Regions from separate parts of the Hydrogenophaga taeniospiralis genome, predicted to be linked through region 2. Evidence: predicted binding sites of a transcription regulator. Region 2 holds the regulator's gene; each other region holds the start of a gene.
What was found. Region 2 encodes LexA, which represses DNA repair genes until DNA is damaged. Its sites were predicted from a motif close to ACTGTATNNNNATACAGT; they were not measured.

Region 1 (7,432 bases), 1.6 Mb from region 2:
GCGTTCTGCTTCGAGCCCATCACCCAGCCCATCGACGCCTTCCACCTGCCCGGCCAGCCGGGCCTGCGCGTGCTGGCGCAGGGCGAGGCGTTTGCGCTCAACGTGCAATGGCGCTGGGGCGCCCTGCCGGCCGAGGCGCCGGCAGGCGCGCGCTGATCACGGGCTGTACGCCAGGCCCGAGGCCACACCGCCGAACAGGTCGCCTTCGACCAGGGCCACACCGGGAAACTCGGCCTGCAGCGCCTGCTGGAACGGCCGCAGGGCCGAGGAGCCGCCGGTGAGGTAGATCGCATCGAGCGCGCCGTCGTTCAGGCCGGCGCGCTGCACGCATTCGCGCGCGCAGGCCACGGTGCGCGCCAGCAGGGCCGCCAGGTGTTCCTGCATGTCGGCCGGGCCCATGGGGGCGCTCAAGGCCGGCTCCACCTCCGACAGGTCCACCACCGTGCGCTCGCCCTGCTGCGAGCAGCGGATCTTGGCCTGCTCCACCTCGTGGGCGATGCGGTGGCCCTCGCGGTGGCGCAGCACCTTCATCAGCCGCTCGTGCAGGCGCGTGTCGCTGTAGTTCACACGCAGCGCCTGCGCCTGGCTGAGAGCGCGCGGCAGGTACAGCCACTGGATCAGGTGCCAGGTGGAGAGGTCGAAGAACACGCGGCTGGGCACCTCGCGCCGCTGCGGCCCCAGGTGCCGGTAGCCCAGCAGCGGCATCACCTGCTCCAGGCTGAGCCGGTGGTCAAAGTCGGTGCCACCGATGTGCACGCCCGTGGTGGCCAGCACGTCGGCACCGCGCTCGGCCAGCGCCATGCGCTGCGGCCCCAGGCGCACCACGGTGAAGTCCGAGGTGCCGCCGCCCAGGTCCACCACCAGCACCAGGCTCTCGCGCACCAGGCGGCGTTCGTAGTCCAGCGCGGCGGCGATCGGCTCCAGTTGGAACGACACCTGCTCGAACCCCACCGACTGCGCCGCCTCCAGCAGCGAGCGCTGGGCCAGCGCGTCGCGCTCGGGGTCGTCGTCCACGAAGTGCACCGGCCGCCCCATCACCACCCGGGTGGGTGCCACGCCGCCCAGCGCCTGCGCGGCGCGCTCGCGCAGCGCCGCGAGGAAGGTGGCCACGATCTCCTGGAAGCTGATCTGCTGGTGGTTGACTTCGGTTTTCTCCATCAGCAGCGGGCTGCCCAGCAGGCTCTTGAGCGAGCGCATCAGCCGCCCGTCGGTGCCGGCCAGGTACTGCGCCACCGCGTCGCGCCCGAAGTGCGTCTGGTGGTCTTCGGCGTTGTAGAACACCGCCGTGGGCATGGACACCGCCTCGCCCTCCAGCGGTATCAGGCGCGCCGTGCCCCGGGCGTCGGCCCAGGCCATGGCGGAGTTGGAGGTGCCGAAATCGATGCCGAGGGTGCCTTGGGGCGAAGAGGTCATGGGAAGCGGGGAAGGGGGCAGAAGGGCGGGCGCGGCGCGCGGCCGGGCCAACGGGCCGCCGCGGTGGCGAGCCCGTGAGGACGGGGGATTCTGCCAGCTTGTGGGGCGGGGTGCCCCGCCCCTCAGTCGGCGCAGCGGGTGGCGCCGCGCCGCCGCAGGGCCTTGCCCATGACCAAGGCCATCACGGCTTCATGACGGCTTCATGACGGCTTCATTTGGCCGGAGCCGGTGCAGCGGGCATGCGCTGCATCATCATTTCCATCATGGTCTGCATCATGTCCATGCGCATTTCCATCATCTGCTGGCGCTGCGCCGGATCGGCGGGCATGCCCTGGCCCATGCCGCCCATGCCCATGCCCCCCATGCCCTTCATCCCTTGCATGCCCTTCATCGTCTCCATGCCTTCGTGCATGGTCTTCATGTGTTCGGCCATCAGCGCCTGCCGCTCTTCCGGGGTCTTGGCGTTCATCATCTTGTCGCGCATGGCCTGCATGGTTTTCATGCGGTCCTGCATCGCCGCCATCGGGGCGGCCGGGGCTCCCGGCGTGGCCATGGCGGCGTGTCTCGGGCCGTAGCCGGGCCTGCCGGGGCCCGCGCAGGCGGTGAGCAGCACCAGGGTTGAAACGGCGAGCAGGGTCTTGAGCGAGTTCATGGACATCTCCTGTTGAAAAACCAAAGGGGGCTGTGCCTGAGCGCAGCCGACACTAAAACGGGCGCCTCAGACCTGGGAAGGGGGTCTGTGCATGCAGCATAGACCTTTGCCTATCCAATGTGCTGCGCCAGATCAAGCCCGCGAGGGTGGGGCGACCGCCCATCGGGAGGTCCGGTGGTCCCAGCGCGGGATCGCCCGCCGCGGTGGGCGATGGCATGATGGGCATCCAACCCCCTTTCAACCTTGTGCGGGACGCGACGGATGCCGTGTGCGAAGGGCTTCCTTCACCGCCACTTCACAACCGGAGGACCGGTATGTCTCTTCTCGGAAAAGCCTGCCTCGCGATGTGGTGGGACATGGCCGCCGACATGCGGGCGGAATTCGAGCACTGGCACTCGCACGAACACTTTCCCGAGCGCCTGGGCCTTCCCGGCTTTCACCGCGCCTCCCGCTGGACCAGCGCGGACGGGGGCGAGGGCATTTTTGTGATGTACGAACTGGCGTCGCACGAGATCCTGTCGTCGCCGCCCTACCTGACCTCGCTGAACGCGCCGTCGCCCTGGTCGGCCAAGATGATGCCGCACCACCGCAACATGGTGCGCAGCCAGTGCCGCGTGCTGGCGAGCCGGGGCGCGGGCGTGGCCCGCCAGGCGCTCACGGTGCGGCTGTCGCCCGCGAGCGGGCGCGGGGCCGAGCTGCTGGCGGCGCTGAAACCGCGCATGGCCCAATGGATGGGGCTGCCGGGCCTGGCTGGCGTGCATCTGCTGCGGCACGAGGCACCGCCCATCGCCACGACCACGGAGCAGAAGATCCGCGGAGCCGACCAGACGGCGGACTGGGTGCTGGTGGCCTGCGGGTACGACGCCACGATGCTGGGCGAGCTGGCGCAGACGCTGTTTTCCGAAGACAACCTGACCAAGCTCGGCGCCCGCCCGGGCCAGATCAACGCGCTCTACGCGCTCTCCCATTCGGCCACGGTGCCCGAGATCCAGTAGCGGCTGGGGCCGTCGCCCAGACGCTCCGACGGGCGGGCCCGGCGCCCGTGGTGCTGGCCCGGGCATGGGGCGCCGCCGCTGGACAGCCTCCGGGCTTTCATATACTGTACACATAACCAGTATTTTAGCCGCCCCAGCGCCCCCACCCCATGCAAGCCGCCCCCGCCTGGCAGGCCGACGACCCGTTGGCCGCCACCCCCAGCCCCTCTCGCCCGGCGCGCCAGCCCGGCGAGCTGCCGGCGGCCGTGGCGGCGGCGCTCTGGCGCGGCGACCAGCTGGGCAGCCCGGTGTCGGCCGTGTCGCCCAGCGGCTTTGCCGCGCTGGACGCCCAACTGCCCGGCGGCGGCTGGCCCGGCCACGCGGTGACCGAGATCCTGAGCGCCCAGAGCGGCACCCTGGAATGGCGCCTGCTCGGCCCGCTGCTGCGCCAGGTCTGCGCCGCCGGGCGCAGCGTGGTGGCGGTCGGCCCGCCCCGGCAGCCGCATCTGCCGGGCCTGCGGTTCGAGGGCATCACCGAGCGCCACCTGGTCTGGGTGCAGGCCGACACCGCGTCCGAGCGCCTGTGGTCGGCCGAACAACTGGTCAAGGCCAACGCCTGCGGGGCCCTGATCGCCTGGCTGCCCCAGGCGCGCCCCGAGCAGGTGCGCCGCCTGCAGGTGCTCGCGTCCAGCTGCGAGGGGCCGGTGTTTCTGTGCCGGCCCGCCACCGCGGCCCACGAATCGTCGGCCGCGCCGCTGCGCCTGCTCGCCCGCGTGGGGGTGGACTGGGAGTTGCTGGTCGACGTGTTCAAACGCAAAGGCCCGCCGCTGGAGACCACGCTGCGCCTGCCCTCGGTGCCCGGCGGCCTGCAGGCCATCCTGACGCCGCGGCTGCAGAAGCCCAGCACCCTGCTGCCGCGCGACCCGGCGCCGCAGACCGCCCCGTCGCCTTTTTCCCGTGAGGCCGGCCATGCTCTGGTCAGCGCTCCTGCTGCCGGCGCCCGACGACACCGCCTCGCCCACTGACGCGGCGCTGCAGGCGCTGGCGATCTGGGCCCTTCAATTCACGCCCCGGGTTGCTGTCGCCGACGAAGCTGTGGTCATGGAGCTGGCGGCCAGCGTGCGCCTGTTTGGCGGCTGGCGCGCGCTGTGTGATCGCGTGGTCTCGGAGGGCACCGAGCTGGGGGTGCGCCAGGTCGCCTGGGCGCCCAACAGCCTGGCCGCGCTGGCGCTGGCGCGTGCCGGCGTGGAAGACGGTTTTCACCAACCCCTGGACGTGTTGCTCGACGCCCTGCCGATGGAAACGCTCAGCGCCGTGCGCCCGCACCGCCTCACGCTGGCGCACATCGGCTGTCGCAGCCTGGGCGACGTGCGGCGCCTGCCGCGTGGCGGCATCGGCCGGCGCTTTGACAAGCAGCTGCTCGCCGCGATCGACCAGGCCTACGGCCGCGCACCCGAGGCGCACCGCTGGATCGCGCTGCCCGAGCGCTTCGCGCAGCGGCTGGAGCTGATGTTCCGCGTGGACGATGCCCCGGCCCTGCTGTTCGGCGCGCGCCGCCTGCTGCTCTCGCTGTGTGGCTGGCTCGCCGCGCGCCACAGCGGCACCACGGCGTTCACCCTGCGCTGGGCGCACGACGCGATGCGCTCGAAGGCCGCGGGCGAGGGCGGCGAGATCACCATCCGCACGGCCGAGCCCACGCGCGACATCGAGCACCTGTGCCGCCTGCTCGGTGAGCACCTGGCCCGGGTGGAGCTGCTGGCCCCGGTGGGCGATCTGGTGCTGACGGCCGACACCGTGATGCCGCTGGAAGAAACCAGCGCCTCGTTGCTGCCCGACACCGTGCGCCAGGGCGAGACGCTGCACCTGGTGCTGGAGCGCCTGGCCGCGCGCCTGGGGCCGCAGCGTGTGCTGCGCCCGGTGCTGTGCGAAGACCACCGGCCCGAGTGGATGTGCCGCTGGCAGTCGGCCGCCGAACCCTTGCCCCGAAAGCCCGCCATGGCCAGCGAGCTGCCGCAGCCCGGCTTCATCCTGAGCGCGCCGCTCAAGCTGCTGGTGCGCGGCAACCGGCCGTATTACCAGGGCGAGCTGCAACTGCTCGCCGGCCCGCAGCGGGTGGACGGCGGCTGGTGGGACCGCGATGAGGCCACCGGGCAGATTCGCCACGTGGTGCGCGACTACTGGGTCGCGCAGTCGCAGCAGGCGGGCGTGTTGTGGGTGTTCCAGACGCGTCTGGACGAGGCGCCTGCGTGGTACTTACATGGTGTTTATGCCTGACCCCCGCCGCGCTGCGCGCGACCCCCTTCCAGGGGGCGATGCGAGTGGCCCGGCAAAGCCGGTTCCACCGCATCCTGGATTCGGGCATTTCGCTTCGGAGGGGTCACCATGACGCCACAACCCCCGGGCATCCCGCACTACGCCGAGCTGCGATGCCTCTCCAACTTCAGCTTCCTGCGCGGCGCCAGCAAGCCCGAGGAACTGGTGGAACGCGCCCAGGCGCTGGGCTACAGCGCGCTCGCCCTCACCGACGAATGTTCGCTCGCCGGCATCGTGCGCGCCCATGTGGCCGCGAAAAAGCAGGGCCTGAAGCTGCTGGTGGGCAGCCAGTTCCAGGTGCAGAGCGACGCGCCCTTCACCCTCGTCGTGCTCGCCACCAACCTCAACGGCTACGGCAACCTCTGTGAGTTCATCACCCGGCTGCGCCGCACGGCGCCCAAGGGCACGTACCGCCTCACGCTGAAGCACATCAGCGCCGACGCGCTGGCCGACTGCCTCGTGATCGCCGTGCCGCAGCGCGGCAGCGCGCAGGCGCAGACGGACAGCGTGGCGCGCTGGTTGCTGCTGCACTTCCTAGGCCGCTGCTGGCTGGGCGTGGAGCAGTTGCGCCTGATGGACGACGAGATGCGCCTGCACCGGCTGCGCCAGAGCAGCGAGCTCACCGCCGTGCCGCTGGTGGCCGTGGGCGACGTGCACATGCACCTGCGCTCGCGCAAGGCCCTGCAGGACGTGCTCACCGCCACGCGCATCGGCAAGCCCTTGACCGAATGCGGTCATGCCCTCGCGCCCAACGCCGAGCAGCGCCTGCGCTCGCGCCTGGAGCTGGCGCAGTGTTACCCCGAAGCACTGCTGGCCGAGACGCTGAAGATCGCCGAGCGCTGCGCTTTTTCACTCGACGAGCTGTGTTACCAGTACCCCAGCGAAGTGGTGCCGCCCGGCGAAACGCCGGCCAGCTACCTGCGCCGCCTGACTGACGAGGGCATGGGCAAGCGCTGGCCCGCAGGCACCTCCGACAAAGTGCGGCAGCAGGTGGAGCACGAACTCGCGCTCATCACCGAGCTGCGCTACGAACACTATTTCCTCACCGTGTACGACATCGTCGCCTTCGCGCGCTCGCAGCACATCCTCTGCCAGGGCCGCGGCTCGGCGGCCAACAGCGCGGTCTGTTACTGCCTGGGCATCACCGAGGTGGACCCGGCGCGCGCCTCGGTGCTGTTCGAGCGCTTCATCTCGCGCGAACGCAACGAGCCGCCCGACATCGACGTGGACTTCGAACACGAGCGGCGCGAAGAAGTCATCCAGTACCTGTACCGCAAATACGGGCGCGAGCGCGCCGCGCTCACCGCCACCGTCATCAGCTACCGCCCGCGCAGCGCCCTGCGCGACGTGGGCAAGGCCCTGGGGTTCGACGAAGCCGCGCTCGACGCGCTGGGCAGCGGCCACCGCTGGTGGGACGTGGACGGCCTCGCGCCCGAGTGCATCCGCGAAGCCGGGCTGGACCCGGACAGCCTGAAGGTGCGCCAGCTGGTCGCACTCACCGGCCAGCTCATGGGGTTCCCACGCCACCTCTCACAGCACACCGGCGGCTTCGTGCTCACGCGCGGCCCGCTCTCGCGCCTGGTGCCGATCGAAAACGCCACCATGGCCGACCGCACCGTGATCGAGTGGGACAAGGACGACCTCGACGCCATGGGTCTGCTCAAGGTGGACGTGCTCGCGCTGGGCATGCTCACCGCCATCCGCAAGTCGCTCGACTTCATCAGCCAGCGCAAGGGCTTTGCATTCCGCCTGCAGGACATCCCCGACAAGGACGAAGCCACCTACGACATGATCTGCGCCGCCGACACCGTGGGCGTGTTCCAGATCGAGAGCCGCGCGCAGATGAGCATGCTGCCGCGCCTGCGGCCGCGCGCGTTCTACGACCTGGTGGTTGAAGTGGCGCTGGTGCGGCCCGGCCCCATCCAGGGCGGCGCGGTCCACCCCTATCTGAACCGCCGCCAAGGCAAGGAGCCGGTGGATTACCCCAAGGGCCTGGAGGCCGCGCTGGAGCGCACGCTGGGCGTGCCCGTGTTCCAGGAACAGTGCATGCAGATCGCCATCATCGCGGCCGGCTTCACCC
Region 2 (7,432 bases):
TTGCCAGGCGCCATGCTTCAGGTTGGCCACGTACTGGGGAATGCGCCGCATGGAGGCCATGATCAGGGCCCAGGTCAACTCGGCCGTGGCAAAGGGCGCGCCCACGCCCTCGGCGACGGCAATGCCCCGTTCGGTGCAGGCATTGACATCGATGTGCCCACCGACCCGACCGGTCTGCGCGATGAGCTTGAGCTTTGGCAGTTTTTCGACCAGTTGGCGGGTGATCTGGGTTCTCTCCCGGATCAACACCAGCACGTCGGCGTCGCGCAAACGGATGGACAGCTGCCCCACGCCTTTGACGGTGTTGGTGAAGACCTTGGCCGGATAGGCCTCGAGCTTTTCGGCGCAACGCAGCTTGCGGACCACGTCCTGGTAGTCATCGAGGATCACAATATTCATGGGGCTATTGTGCCCGCATGGTCATGCCTTACCGCACCGGAACATGCCCTGCGATCTGGCCCCGATCAACACAGCGAGGATGCGGCAAAGATCGGGGGCGGCGGAACCGATCTCGGCTCAGGTGGGGCGGGTCTCGGCTTGATGCTCCAGCGCGGCCAGTCGGTCGAGTTCGGCGCACACATCGCTGATGCGGCCCGAAATCACCAGGCGCGGACTGTTGCGGTCGCTGGCGGATGCGCCGTCCGAACGGAGCACTCGCACGTGACAGGCACGGTGGGCAACTGGCGGCTGAATGGCTCTGTTGCCTGTGGCCATGCGGTTGTTGGCGGCAGGGGCCGAAACATCCATGGCACGGCCCAGCCAGCCTGCGCGGGTGAAATGCCGCACCACCTGCGACATGGTGCGCGGTGTGGACGGGCGTTGTGGGGCAGCCGGCAACCAGCAGTCGATCAACTGCAACGGTGCGCGCCAGGTGTTGGTGGTGAAGCGGATTCCCATGCGAAACTCCAAAAAGGGGTTGAACACAGGCAGGATTGCGAGTGGGGCCGCCAGCGCAGGGATGTGCCGGGCCCGTAAATTTCACGAGCCCGGCCAAACGCCCGCCACCTGCTGAGGCGACATGGACCCGGTGGGTCAGATCTGGAAACTGTTGCGGATCAGGCCGACAGCCAGGCCTTCGATTTCAAAGGGTTCGCCCGGTTCGACCACGATGGTCTTGTAGTCCGGGTTTTCGGCGTGCAGCTCGATCAAATGCTGGCGCCGCATGAAGCGCTTGACGGTCACATCGTCGCCCAACCTGGCCACCACGATCTGGCCATTCTTGGCCTCTTTGGTGGCCTGCACGGCGAGCAGATCGCCGTCGATGATGCCCACGTCCCGCATGGACATGCCGCGTACCTTGAGCAGGTAGTCGGGCGTGTGCTGGAACAGGCTGCGTTCGACATGGTAGGTTTGATCGACATGTTCTTGGGCCAGGATGGGCGAGCCCGCCGCAACACGGCCAATCAGGGGCAGCATCAACTGCGACAGACTGGGTAGGGGCAGCGTCATCTGGCGCCCACGCGATTCGTTGATGGACTGGAGGTCTTCGCTGCGCAGCCGGATGCCGCGCGAGGTGCCGCTGACCAGCTCGATCACGCCTTTGCGCGCCAGTGCCTGCAGATGCTCTTCGGCCGCATTGGCCGACTTGAACCCCAGTTCGGTGGCGATCTCGGCCCGGGTGGGTGGCGCGCCGGTGCGCGCAATGGCGCTCTGGATGAGTTCCAGAATCTGTTGCTGGCGGGCCGTGAGCTTGGGCGGATAGAACGCAGACTCGATCATGGAATACCTCTTGTAGGGCGTCGGGCGCAGGCAGGAATGTGCAGCAAAAGGGGCGGAAAGCAGCTCCGGCGCGAATGGTGTCGGATGGAACTGTCTTCTTATCCAGTGGCTGTATTTTTAACCAGTTTCAAAGTCTTTGCAAGCGAGGATTGAAAAGAGAGCGGACAACAAAAAGCCCGGCGTCGGGCCGGGCTTGGGGCGGGGTGGTGTCGGACTTACGCCGACAAGGCCGCAAAGGCGCGGGTGGTGATGTCGTCCACCGAACCCATGCCGCTGATGGCGCGGTATTTGGGCGCGGCAGCGGCATCGGTTTTGGCCCAGTTGCTGTAGTAGTCCACCAGCGGGCGGGTTTGTGCGCTGTAGACCTCCAGGCGCTTCCGGACAGTTTCTTCCTTGTCGTCCTCGCGCTGGATCAGCGGCTCACCGGTCACGTCATCGAGGCCGGCCACTTTGGGCGGATTGAATTTGACGTGGTAGGTGCGGCCCGAGGCAGGGTGCGAACGGCGGCCGCTCATGCGCTCGATGATGGCGTCGAACGGCACGTCGATTTCGAGCACGTAGTCCAGTTTCACGCCGGCGGCCTTCATGGCGTCGGCTTGCGGGATGGTGCGGGGAAAACCGTCGAACAGGAACCCATTGGCGCAGTCGGGCTGGGCGATGCGTTCCTTGACCAGATTGATGATGAGATCGTCGCTCACCAGGGCGCCCGATTCCATGACGGCCTTGGCCTGTTGGCCCAGCGGCGTGCCGGCCTTGACGGCGGCGCGCAGCATGTCGCCCGTGGAGATTTGGGGAATGCCGTATTTCTGGCAGATGAAAGTGGCTTGCGTTCCTTTGCCGGCACCCGGAGCGCCCAACAGAATCAGTCTCATCACGTTCCTTTTTCAGAGTTTCAATGCGGAGGCCACGTGTCTCTCGTGGCGGCCCCCTGGGCCGGGAGCCGGGGGCGACCGGTCGAGGATAGCACGGGCATCCCGGGCCCCGGCTTACAGCCAGCGGGCCGGTTTTGAGCGTGAAATCAGCGTGCGCCGAGCAGGGCGCGGACCCGTTCCAGGTCTTGTGCGGTGTCCACGCCGGGCCCGGGCGCCATCGGGCTCAGATGCACCGCAATGCGCTCGCCGTGCCAGAGCACACGCAGCTGTTCCAGCGACTCCGTGATTTCCAGTGGTGCGGGTTCCAGCCCGGGGAATCGGCGCAGAAAGCCGGCGCGGTAACCGTAGATGCCGATGTGGCGCAACGGCGCCGGCGAGGGGAGGGTGTTGTTCAGCGCAGCCCCATCCAGCGCCGCCATGCCGTCGCGCCACCAGGCGATGGGTGCCCGGCTGAAGTACAGCGCGGTCTGGGCCCGGTCCAGCACCACTTTGACCACATTGGGATTGAGGAAGTCGGCCATGGAGTCCACAGGGTGCGCGGCGGTGCTCATGACACAGTCGGGGCGGCGCTGGAGTTCGGCCGCCACCGCGTTGATCAGCGCGGGCTCGATCAGTGGCTCGTCGCCCTGCACGTTGACCACCGTTTCATCGTCGGCCAGACCGAGCAGGGAGCAGGCTTCGGCCAGGCGGTCGCTGCCCGAAGGGTGATCGGTGCGGGTCAGCAGGACCGGGATGCCATGGGCCTCGCAGGCCTGCACGATGCGGGCATCGTCCGCGGCCACCACGCAGCGGGTGGCGTGGCTCAACCGCGCGCGCTGGGCCACGCGCACCACCATGGGCAGGCCTGCGATGTCGGCCAGGGGCTTGTCGGGCAGGCGGCTCGACGACAGCCGGGCCGGGATCAGGACGGTGAAGCCCGTGTTCTCGGCGGGGCGGCTCATGGAAGCGGTGTGGGAGCCGGTGGACGGGCCGCTTCTTCCTCGGTCAGGGTGCGGGCCACGTGTTCGAGCAGGATAGGGATGCCATCGCGCACCGGATAGGCCAGACGCGCGCTGCGTGAGAGCAGTTCCTGTTTCTCGCGGTCGTAGATCAGGGGGCCTTTGGTGACCGGGCAGACCAGCAGTTCAAGCAGTTTGGTGTCCATGCCGCGATGATAGTCGCGGCCGGCACGGGCCATGCGTCTCAGTGCCGGGTTTTCAGACGAGCCAGATGCGCATCGACGGCGGCGAAAAATGCGGGCTCGGGCGCGAGTTCCAGCGGTATCGCCCAGACATCGGCACGGACCTGAGTTGCACCGTCGGGACGCAGGGCAAACAGCTTGACCGCATCCTTCTCGGTACACACCACCGTGGTGGCCGGGGGTGTCAGCAGGGCTTCGTAGGCCGCCTGATCCGCATGATCGGGCAGCGCCACCTCACGGGTCAGCGTGAGTCCGCGTGCGCGCAGCATGTCGAAAAACACCGGGGGTCGGGCAATGCCAGCCACGGCGGTCAGGGCCTGGCCTTGAAGCGCCTCAAGGGATATCCGCTGATCGCCAGCACCCACGGCGTGGTCCGCCAAGCGGCGCACCGCATGGAACACGGGCACCCCCGCAGTCGATGGAACCCCGGTGGCGGGATGGTCTTCTCGGCGCTGAATCAGCACCAGGTCGGGGCTGAACGGTGTGCCCGGGGCGGGGGGCCAGGGCTCGCGCAACAGCCCGGCGGGCAACAGCCAGCCGTTGCCGGTGCCACGCTCGTCAAACACGGCGATGCTCAGATCGCGCGCCAGCGCCAGATGCTGCAGCCCGTCGTCACAAAGCAGCACGTTCACTTGCGGGTGCGCCGCGAGCAGCGCTTGCGCGGCGTCAACCCGGCGCCTGGCCACGAAAACCGGCACTCCGGTGGCGCGGCGGATCAGCGCGGGCTCGTCGCCGCTGTCCGCTGCGGGTGTGTCTGGCCCGACGTCGATCACCCGCTCACTGTGGCGGCCGTAGCCGCGTGAGATCACACCAGGATGCCAACCGAGTGCACGCAGGTGCTGCACCAGCGCGATGACCGTGGGGGTTTTTCCCGCGCCACCCACGACCACGTTGCCCACCACGATCACTGGGACGGGCAGACGTCCGGGCCTGAACACGCCGACGGCGTACAGCCAGCGCCGCAGGCCCATGAGCACGCGGTACAGCAACGAGAGCGGCCACAACAGCCTGGCCCGGGGGCCGCGCTCCTGCGCCGCAGCCAGCCAGCGCGCTTGCCGGTCGGCTGGCCCTGGGTTCATGGGGAGAGAGGGGCTCAGGACTTGCCGCGGGCAGCCTTGGCGCCGGAGGACTGCTGGGTGGCAAAGGTGATCTGAACCAGGCCTGCGCGCCGTGCAGCGTCCATCACGTTGATGACGGACTGATGGGTGGCCGCCGCATCGGCGCTGATGACCACCACCGCCTCGCGGTTGTCCTGGGCCGACAGCGACAGCGCGCGCGTGAGCATCTCGACCCCGTTGCCTTCGAGCAGCTGTTTGTTGATCGAGTAGCGCCCATCGTTGCTGACCGAGACGATCACTTCCTTGGGATTCTCACGCGGCGCCTGCGCGTCGGCCACCGGCAGGTTGACCTGCAGCTCGGTGAACTTGCTGTAGGTGGTGGTGAGCATCAGGAAAATGAGCACCACCAGCAGAACGTCGATGAACGGGATCAGGTTGATCTCGGGCTCGTCACGGGAACCGGGTCGAAAGTTCATTTGCGCAGGCTCAACAAATGCCGCACGAAGCGCTCGGCCGCCAGTTCCATGGCCAACAGGTATTCGTCCACGCGGGCCCGGAAATAGCGCCAGAAGATCAGCGCGGGAATGGCGATCATCAGACCGAAAGCGGTGTTGTAGAGGGCGATCGATATGCCGTGGGCGAGTTGGGCGGGGTTGCCACCACCAGGCACGGTGCCCATGCCGCCTTCACCGCCTTGCGAACCGAAGATCTCGATCATGCCGATGACCGTGCCCAGCAACCCCAGCAAAGGCGCGGCCGAAGCGATGGTGGCGAGCGCACCCAGGTAGCGCTGGAGCTTGGCGGCGGCCTGGCGGCCCGCGATCTCGAGGTTGGCGCGCAGATCGTCTTCGGTGGCCACCGGGTTGCTGTTGAAGGTGCGGAACCCGCTGGCGAGCACATGGCCCAGCACCGAGTTCTGTTCCAGCTGCTTGACCACGTCCGGGCCGGGTATGCCGTTGCGCGACACCATGATCGCTTCATCGAGCAGTTTGGGGGGGGCGATTTTGGCGGTTTTCAGGCTGATGAAGCGCTCGATGACGAGGGCCATGCCCAGCACGGAACAGAGGATCAGTGGCCAGATCGGCCAGCCGGCGGCTTGTATGATGGAAAGCAAATCAGGGCTCCAGGAAAGGCCGACGCGTTGCGGCCGAAGGGCGGTCCGGCGATTATGGCTCAGCCTCCAAAGTGGTCGGCACCAGCGCAGACCAGCGCGCCGTGGCCCAGCAGATGCCATCCCCACCATCGCGCCGCCGAGGGCCCGCCGCGATGCACAGATTCTGTGGATAACTTTGTGAAGAACCCGGTCCATCCCACCCCTCAAGCCGCACCAGGCCTCGTTCCAGACAATTCGATGACAAAACAGGCAACAGAAACTGCTTTGATTTCAAGGGCTTGGCGCTCGGGCCCGGTGGCGTGCGGTCTTTTGGGGTGCACCCCAAGAAATCACGCGGATTGTGGACACATTTGGTCTGGAGAGCCCTGTGTCTGAGCCATTTTTCGATTCCGATGCAGTGTCGGCGCGCCGTGTCTGGGCGGTTGGGCCGCTCATGCGCGCCATTGCTGACACTTTGTCCGCGCGCTTCAATCCGGTGGCGGTGCGTGGCGAGATTTCGGGCTTCTCGCGTGCGGCCAGCGGGCATTGTTACTTCTCGCTCAAGGACGACACCGGGCAGGTGCGCTGCGCCCTGTTTCGCCGCTCGGCCGAACAACTGAGCTTTGCCCCGCGCGACGGGCAGGTGGTGGAGGCCCAGGGAAAACTTGACGTGTACGGTCCGCGCGGCGACCTGCAACTGATCGTGGACAGTCTCAAACCGGCCGGCCAGGGGGCGCTGTTCGAGGAATTCCTGCGCCTCAAGGCGCGGCTTGAGGCCGAGGGGCTGTTTGATGCGGCCCGGAAACGGGTGCTGCCACCCCAGCCGCGCAGCATCGGCGTGGTCACATCGCTGGGGGCGGCGGCGTTGCGCGACGTCATCACCGCGCTGCGTCGGCGGGTTCCGCACCTGCCCGTGGTGGTGTACCCCGCAGCGGTGCAGGGCGCACAGGCACCGGCCGAACTGTGTGCGGCGCTGCAGACCGCCTACCGTCGCCACGAGGAAACGGGTGAAAGCGCCGTGCTGCTGCTGGTGCGGGGTGGCGGTTCGCTGGAAGACCTGTGGTCGTTCAATGACGAAACGCTGGTGCGCACCGTGGCACGGGCCCCCATGCCCGTGGTGTGTGGGGTGGGCCACGAAACCGATTTCACCCTGGCCGACTTCGTGGCCGACCTGCGCGCGCCCACACCCACGGCCGCGGCCGAGCTGTGTGCCCCCGCACGCGAGGCGCGCCTGGGCGAACTGGTCTATCTGAGCGAACGTCTGGCCGAGGCCGCCTACGGCGCCATCGACCAGCGCGCGCAGCGACTGGATCGGCTCGGCCAGCGTCTGGGCAGGCCTTCGGGTCGGCTGCACGAGAGCCGTCAGCGGCTCATGGGTCTGCAGCACCGGCTGCAGAGCGGGCTGTTGCTGGCCGCACAGCGTCAGCAGAGCCGGCTGCTGTCTCTGCAAACCGCCTTGCCGCAGGCCTTGCGGCGCGCGCAGGATCAGCACAGCGGGCGCCTGCAGCGT
Region 3 (7,432 bases), 2.7 Mb from region 2:
CACCACATCGCGGCTTCGGCTTCGTCCGGACCACCGATCTCGCCGATCATGATCACGGCGTCGGTGTCGGGATCGTCGTTGAAGGCCTTCATCACGTCGATGTGCTTGAGGCCATTGATCGGGTCGCCACCGATGCCAACGGCGCTGGACTGGCCCAGGCCGATCTCGGTCAGCTGCGCCACGGCTTCGTAGGTCAGCGTGCCGGAGCGCGAGACCACGCCGATGCGGCCCTTGCGGTGGATGTGGCCGGGCATGATGCCGATCTTGATCTCGTCGGGCGTGATCAGGCCGGGGCAGTTGGGGCCCAGCAGCAGCGTCTTCTTGCCGCCGGCGGCTTCCTTGGCCTTCATGCGGTTGCGCACTTCCAGCATGTCACGAACCGGGATGCCTTCGGTGATGCAGATGGCGAGGTCCAGATCGGCTTCGACGGCTTCCCAGATCGCGGCGGCAGCGCCCGCGGGCGGCACGTAGATCACCGACACGGTGGCACCGGTTTCGGACGCGGCTTCCTTGACGGAGCTGTAGATCGGGATGTTGAAGATCGACTCGCCGGCCTTCTTCGGGTTCACGCCGGCCACGAAGCAGTTCTTGCCGTTTGCGTATTCCTGGCACTTTTCGGTGTGGAACTGACCGGTCTTGCCGGTGATGCCCTGGGTGATGACCTTGGTGTCTTTGTTGATGTAGATCGACATGACTTGTTCTCGCTTTCCTGGGCTTAGGCGTTGACGGCGGCAACCACTTTTTGGGCGGCTTCGGCCATGGTGTCGGCGCTGATGATGGGCAGGCCGGACTCGGCCAGCATCTTCTTGCCCAGCTCTTCGTTGGTGCCCTTCATGCGCACGACCAACGGCACTTGCAGGTTCACGGCCCTGCAGGCGGTGATGACACCGGTGGCGATGGTGTCGCACTTCATGATGCCGCCGAAGATGTTGACCAGGATCGCCTTGACCTTGTCGTTCTTGAGCATGATCTTGAAGGCTTCGGTGACCTTCTCGGGGGTGGCACCGCCGCCCACGTCCAGGAAGTTGGCCGGCTCGGCGCCGAACAGCTTGATGGTGTCCATGGTGGCCATGGCCAGGCCGGCGCCATTGACCAGGCAGCCGATGTTGCCGTCCAGGCTGATGTAGGCCAGATCGAACTTGGAAGCCTCGATTTCGGCCGGATCTTCTTCGTCCAGATCGCGGAAGGCCACGATCTCGGGGTGGCGGAACAGGGCGTTGGCGTCGAAGTTGAACTTCGCGTCCAGGGCCATCAGGTTGCCCTTGGAGTCGCAGTTCAGGGGGTTGATCTCGACCAGGGACGCGTCCGTGTCCATGTAGCACTTGTAGATCTTGGCGAAGATGTCCACGGCCTGGTCCACGGAAGCGCCGGTCAGCCCGATGGCGGCCGCGACCTTGCGGGACTGCGCCTCGGTGATGCCGGTCAGCGGGTCGATCATCTCGGTGATGATCTTCTCGGGCGTGGCGTGGGCGACTTCCTCGATGTCCATGCCGCCTTCGCTCGAAGCGATCAGCGCCACTTTCTGGGTCGCGCGGTCAGTGACCAGCGACACGTACAGTTCGTTCTTGATGTCGGCGCCGTCTTCGATGTAGAGGCGACGCACCTTCTGGCCTTCGGGGCCGGTCTGGTGGGTCTTGAGCTGCATGCCCAGGATTTCGCCGGCCAGGCGCTTGACGTCGTCGATCGACTTGGCCACCTTCACGCCGCCACCCTTGCCACGGCCACCCGCATGGATCTGGGCCTTGACGACCCAGACCGGTCCACCCAGTTTCTGCGCGGCTTCCACCGCTTCCTGCACCGTGAACGCGGCAATGCCACGCGGCACTGGCACACCAAATTGACGCAAGATTTCCTTGCCTTGGTACTCGTGAATCTTCATGAGGTCTCTCTCAGACTGGGGGTTTTCTTTAGCCGACCGAACAGGGAACGGCCGGCGCGCGGGCACTGGACACAGCAACCGGGGAATGTATCATGCTGCGACGCACCAATATGGGTGCGGCCGCGTTCACATAATGCATAATTATATTGACGCATCTCTGAACCAGAACTGACAAGGCACCCAGCGTCATGGCCAAGATTTTCATCGACGGCGAAGCCGGCACCACCGGCCTTCAGATTCGCGAGCGCTTGCAAGGCATGCCTGCTATCGAATTGCTGAGCATCGCGCCCGAACGCCGCAAGGACCCCGAAGCCAAGCGCGAGCTCATGGCGCAGGCCGATCTGGTCATCCTCTGCCTGCACGACGATGCGGCCATCGAGTCCGTCGCCATGATCGACGGCATGAGCGGCCACCAGCCCCGCGTCATCGACGCCTCCACCGCGCACCGCTGCGCCCCCGGCTGGGTGTTCGGCTTTCCGGAACTCTGCGCCGGCCAGCGCGAGGCGGTGGTGAACGCCGCGCGCGTGGCCAACCCGGGCTGCTACGCCACCGGCGCCATCGCGCTGATCCGCCCGCTGGTGGACGCCGGGCTGATCCCCGCCGACCACCCGCTAGCGCTGCCCTCGGTGAGCGGGTATTCGGGTGGGGGCCGGACCATGATCGAGGCGTATGAGAAGGGCGAGGCGCCCTTGTTCGAGACCTACGCGCTGGGCCTGAACCACAAGCACCTGCCCGAGATCATGCGCTACACCGGCCTGTCGCGCCGGCCGGTGTTCGTGCCATCGGTGGGCAATTTCCGCCAGGGCATGCTGGTGCAGCTGCCCTTGCACCTGGACCTGCTGCCCGGTCAACCCACGCTGGCCGACCTGCACGAAGCGCTGGTGGCGCACTACGCGCCCAGCGCCGCAGCGGGCGGATGGGTCAGCGTGCAGCCGGCCACCGACAACGGCAAGCTCGACGCCACCGCGCTCAACGACACCAACCGGCTGGAGTTGCGCGTGTTCGGCAACGAAGCGCACCGCCACGCGGTGCTGATCGCGCGGCTGGACAACCTGGGCAAGGGCGCCAGCGGAGCGGCGGTGCAGAACCTGCAGCTGATGCTCGGCTTGTAACCGTCAGTCTTCGTCGCCGCTGACCACGCGGCGGATCGCATCGGTGCCAAAACCGCGCGATGCCAGAAAGCGCATCTGCCGGCCGCGCTCGGCCGCGTCCGAAGGTGGCGCGCCGAATTTCTTGCGCCAAACCTCGCGCGCGCGCTCCACCTCGGAGCCCTGCAGTTCGGCCACCGCCCGCGCCACCGCCTCTGCACTGAGCCCCTTGGCCTGGAGCTCCTGACGCACCCGCATCGCGCCCATCTTGCCGGCCCGGCGGTGCACCACGGATTCGAGCACGCGCTGTTCGTTGATGAAGCCCTTGGCCTCGAGCTCGTCCAGCGCGCGGGCCAGCTCGCCGGGCTCGGTTTCATGGACCTGCAGTTTGCGCTGCAGCTCGGCGCGCGAATGTTCGCGGCCCGAGAGCAGGCGCAGGGCCCGGCCCTTGAGCGATATCTGGTCAAACCCCATGGTCGAACCCCGCTGGCGGGCAGCGGGTGCGCCCCATCATTCGAGTGCGGCAGCGGCGTCGGCTTTGTCGGCCTTCTCCGCCTTGGCGGCCTTGCCACCCTTGGCGGGCGCGGGCGCCTCCTCCACCGGCAGCAGCGGCACACCCAGCTCGGTGCGGACCTTGTTTTCGATTTCGACGCGCAGTTCGGGGTTCTCGCGCAGGAATTCGCGCGAGTTGTCGCGACCTTGGCCGATCTTTTCGCCGTTGTAGGCGTACCAGGCGCCGGATTTTTCGATCACCTTGTGCAACACGCCCAGATCCAGGATTTCGCCCTCGCGGCTGATGCCCTCGCCGAACAGGATGTCGAACTCGGCGGTCTTGAACGGCGAGGCGACCTTGTTCTTCACCACCTTGACCTTGGTCTCGTTGCCGATCGAGTCCTCACCCTTCTTGATCGTGCCAGTGCGGCGGATGTCCAGCCGGACCGAGGCGTAGAACTTGAGCGCGTTGCCGCCGGTGGTGGTCTCGGGGCTGCCGAACATGACGCCAATCTTCATGCGGATCTGGTTGATGAAGATGACCATGCAGTTGGTCTTCTTGATGTGGGCGGTGAGCTTGCGCAGCGCCTGGCTCATCAGGCGGGCCTGCAGGCCGGGCAGCGAGTCGCCCATTTCGCCTTCGAGTTCGGCCTTGGGCGTGAGCGCGGCCACCGAGTCGACCACGATCAAATCCACCGCGCCGGAGCGCACCAGGCTGTCCACGATTTCCAGGGCCTGTTCGCCGGTGTCGGGCTGGGAGATCAGCAGGTCCTGCAGGTTGACGCCGAGTTTCTGCGCGTACTGGATGTCCAGCGCGTGTTCGGCGTCGACGAAGGCGCACTGGCCGCCGAGCTTCTGCATCTCGGCGATGGCCTGCAGGGTGAGCGTGGTCTTGCCGGAGGATTCCGGGCCGTAGATCTCGATCACGCGGCCGCGCGGCAGGCCGCCGACGCCCAAAGCGATGTCCAGCCCCAGCGAGCCGGTGGACACGACCTGGATGTCCTCGATCACCTCGCCCTCGCCCAGCCGCATGATCGTGCCCTTGCCGAACTGCTTCTCGATCTGAGCCAGCGCGACCTGCAAGGCCTTGGCTTTTTCGCTGTTGAGGGGATTGGGCTTGGTGATGGGGTCCATGGTGACGGCTCCTGAGCGTGTGAGTGGGTGTTCGCTTCCAGAATGTGTTTTTGTGTACAGGCTGGATGCTTGAACAGCAGTTTACAGCGATGTTGAAAAATAAAACATCAAAATATCGTCAGTTTGCCTTACCATTTGCAAACATGACCCCGCCCCCTCTACTGCCCGATGACCGCTGGCGCGCTGGCCACCTGGGTCGCCTGCTGGGCCATGCGTTGCGCCGCTTTGACGAGCGCGTGCTGCACCTGATGGCGCACGACCCCAACGTGCCGCTGGCGTTGTCCCATCTGGCGGCGCGCGCGCAGGTCGGGGCGGCCCACATCCACATCACCCGCCACCTCGGCCTGCAGGGCTCGCGCCTGACCGAGCTGGCGCGGCTGGCCGGCATGAGCAAGCAGGCCATGGGCGACCTGGTGACGCAGTGCGACGCCTGGGGCCTGGTGCGGCGCGAGGCCGACCCGCTGGACGCCCGGGCCCGGCGCATCGTGTTCACCGACACCGGCCTGCTCTGGCTGGAGGGGTTCAGGCGGGCCGTGGCGCAGGCCGAATCGGAATTCCGCGCCCAGGTCGGCGACGAGGTGGCCACCGTGGTGGCGCTCGGCCTGGAGGCCTACGGCTCGGAGGCGGCGGAGCCCGCCCCGCGCCAGCTCCGGTGAAACACCCCCGCGCCGGGCTGCGATCGCCACCCCCTCGAAGGGGGCACCTGCAGCGGCCCGACCAAGGCGGTTCCGCGCCGCCCTCGGCTTGTGCGTCGTTTCATGCGCAGCGGGTGATGCCCTGGCAGCATGGAGAACTAAAATGGACCGATCCCCTTTGGCCGGCATGGGGCACACGCAGCGGAACGCGTCCGAACCGGCCCGTCCGACCCGATAACAAGGCGCTCGCGCCCGCTCCCCAGGAGACATTCATGCGCATCCTGATTGCCGAAGACGACCAGGTCCTGGCCGATGGCCTGCTGCGCAGTCTGCGAGCGGCCGGCGCGGCGGTGGACCATGTGGCCAGTGGCAGCGAGGCCGACGCGGCCCTGATGACGAACAACGAGTTCGACCTGCTGATCCTCGACCTGGGCCTGCCCAAGCTGCATGGGCTGGAGGTGCTCAAGCGCCTGCGCTCGCGCGGTTCGGCGCTGCCGGTGCTGATCCTGACCGCAGCCGACAGCATCGAGGAACGCGTCAAGGGCCTGGACTACGGCGCCGACGACTACATGGCCAAACCGTTTTCGCTGCAGGAGCTCGAAGCGCGGGTGCGCGCGCTCACGCGCCGTGGCATGGGCGGCAGCACCAACACCATCAAGCACGGTCCGCTGGAATACGACCAGGCCGGCCGCGTGGCCACCATCGACGGCAAGATGATCGAGCTCTCGGCGCGTGAGCTCGGCCTGCTCGAAGTGCTGCTGCAGCGCGCCGGGCGGCTGGTGAGCAAGGACCAGCTGGTCGAGCGCCTGTGCGAGTGGGGCGAAGAGGTGAGCAACAACGCCATCGAGGTCTACATCCACCGGCTGCGCAAGAAGATCGAAAAGGGGCCGATCCGCATCGCCACCGTGCGCGGCCTGGGCTATTGCCTTGAGAAGATCTGATCCCCCCTGCGCCGGGCTTGCAGCCCGTCACCCCCCTGGGGGGGCGGCACCTGTGGCCCGGCGAAGCCGGTTCCACGGTGCCCTGGGTTCGGACACTTCGCGCCGCGTCGGTCTGCGTTGAAACATTGCGGCTGACATGTCCGAAGAAAACAAACAGGACAGCGGCCCGGTGTCCTTCGGCTTGTTCCAGCGTGAGCAGCGCAGCCTGTTCGGCGAGATCCTGGACTGGATGCTCACGCCACTGCTGCTGCTGTGGCCGCTGTCGCTGGCGCTGACCTGGTTCGTCGCGCAGGGCATTGCCAGCAAGCCCTTCGACCGCGCCCTCGAATTCAACCTGCAGGCGCTCACGCAGTTCGTGGTCAGCAACGATGGCCGGGTCACGTTCAACCTCACGCCGCAGGCGCGCGACCTGCTGCGCGCGGACGACAGCGATCTGGTCTATTACCAGGTGCTGGACCCGCGCGGCGAGCTCATCAGCGGCGAGAGCGATTTCCCGCTGCCGCGCGACAACGAAACCCCCGAACCCGGGCGGGTGCTGCTGCGCGACGACATCGTGCGCGGTGACGAGGTGCGGGTGGCCTACACCTGGCTCTCGCGCAACAACAGCATGCAGCGGCTGGTGCTGATGCAGGTGGCCGAAACCAAGGGCAAACGCTCCACGCTGGCCACCGAAATCATCAAGGGCGTGATGGTGCCGCAGTTCGTCATCCTGCCGCTGGCGGTGCTGCTGGTCTGGCTGGCGCTGGTGCGCGGCATCCGCCCGCTCAACGAGCTGGAGCAGCGCATCCGCGCGCGCAAGCCCGACGATCTGAGCCCGATCGAAGAGTCGTTCATCCCGCAGGAAGTCGCGCCGCTTGTTTCGTCGATCAACGACCTGCTGACGCGGCTCAAGGCCTCGCTGACGACGCAGAAACGCTTCCTGGCCGACGCGGCGCACCAGCTCAAGACCCCCCTGGCGGGCCTGCGCATGCAGGCCGAGCTGGCCCAGCGCGAGACCGACCCGGTAGAAATCCGCGGCTCGCTGCAGCAGATCGCGCGTGCCAGCTCGCGCGCCACCCACACGGTGAACCAGTTGCTGGCACTGGCGCGCGCCGAAACCACGGGCCGCACCCTGCCCAGCGGCACCGTGGACATGGCGCGGCTGGTCACGGACGTGGTGCGCGAATCGGTGCCACGCGCGCTGGAACACGGCATCGACCTGGGCTACGAAGGCCCCGAGCAGGTGCCCCAGGAATGCCTGATCGAAGGCAACCCGACCCTGCT

Region 1: the regulator LexA is predicted to act here: its motif matches at 3,164-3,181, upstream of imuA (translesion DNA synthesis-associated protein ImuA).
Region 3: the regulator LexA is predicted to act here: its motif matches at 4,637-4,654, upstream of recA (recombinase RecA).

What each region holds. Positions count from the first base shown of each region.
Region 1 is NZ_JAHBAG010000001.1:4,901,448-4,908,879, reverse strand. It holds gene KIH07_RS23510 (aldose 1-epimerase) at 1-156, shown strand, start outside; gene KIH07_RS23505 (Hsp70 family protein) at 157-1,413, opposite strand; gene KIH07_RS23500 (hypothetical protein) at 1,625-2,065, opposite strand; gene KIH07_RS23495 (hypothetical protein) at 2,380-3,060, shown strand; gene imuA (translesion DNA synthesis-associated protein ImuA) at 3,210-4,064, shown strand; gene KIH07_RS23485 (Y-family DNA polymerase) at 4,009-5,313, shown strand; gene KIH07_RS23480 (error-prone DNA polymerase) at 5,422-7,432, shown strand, end outside.
Region 2 is NZ_JAHBAG010000001.1:3,282,192-3,289,623, forward strand. It holds gene KIH07_RS15705 (D-2-hydroxyacid dehydrogenase family protein) at 1-399, opposite strand, end outside; gene KIH07_RS15710 (hypothetical protein) at 517-897, opposite strand; gene lexA (transcriptional repressor LexA) at 1,033-1,719, opposite strand; gene adk (adenylate kinase) at 1,935-2,591, opposite strand; gene kdsB (3-deoxy-manno-octulosonate cytidylyltransferase) at 2,738-3,532, opposite strand; gene KIH07_RS15730 (Trm112 family protein) at 3,529-3,735, opposite strand; gene lpxK (tetraacyldisaccharide 4'-kinase) at 3,774-4,850, opposite strand; gene KIH07_RS15740 (ExbD/TolR family protein) at 4,865-5,305, opposite strand; gene KIH07_RS15745 (MotA/TolQ/ExbB proton channel family protein) at 5,302-5,943, opposite strand; gene xseA (exodeoxyribonuclease VII large subunit) at 6,311-7,432, shown strand, end outside.
Region 3 is NZ_JAHBAG010000001.1:565,981-573,412, forward strand. It holds gene sucD (succinate--CoA ligase subunit alpha) at 1-692, opposite strand, end outside; gene sucC (ADP-forming succinate--CoA ligase subunit beta) at 716-1,879, opposite strand; gene argC (N-acetyl-gamma-glutamyl-phosphate reductase) at 2,068-2,991, shown strand; gene recX (recombination regulator RecX) at 2,995-3,441, opposite strand; gene recA (recombinase RecA) at 3,478-4,593, opposite strand; gene KIH07_RS02640 (MarR family winged helix-turn-helix transcriptional regulator) at 4,737-5,249, shown strand; gene KIH07_RS02645 (response regulator transcription factor) at 5,501-6,169, shown strand; gene KIH07_RS02650 (sensor histidine kinase) at 6,306-7,432, shown strand, end outside.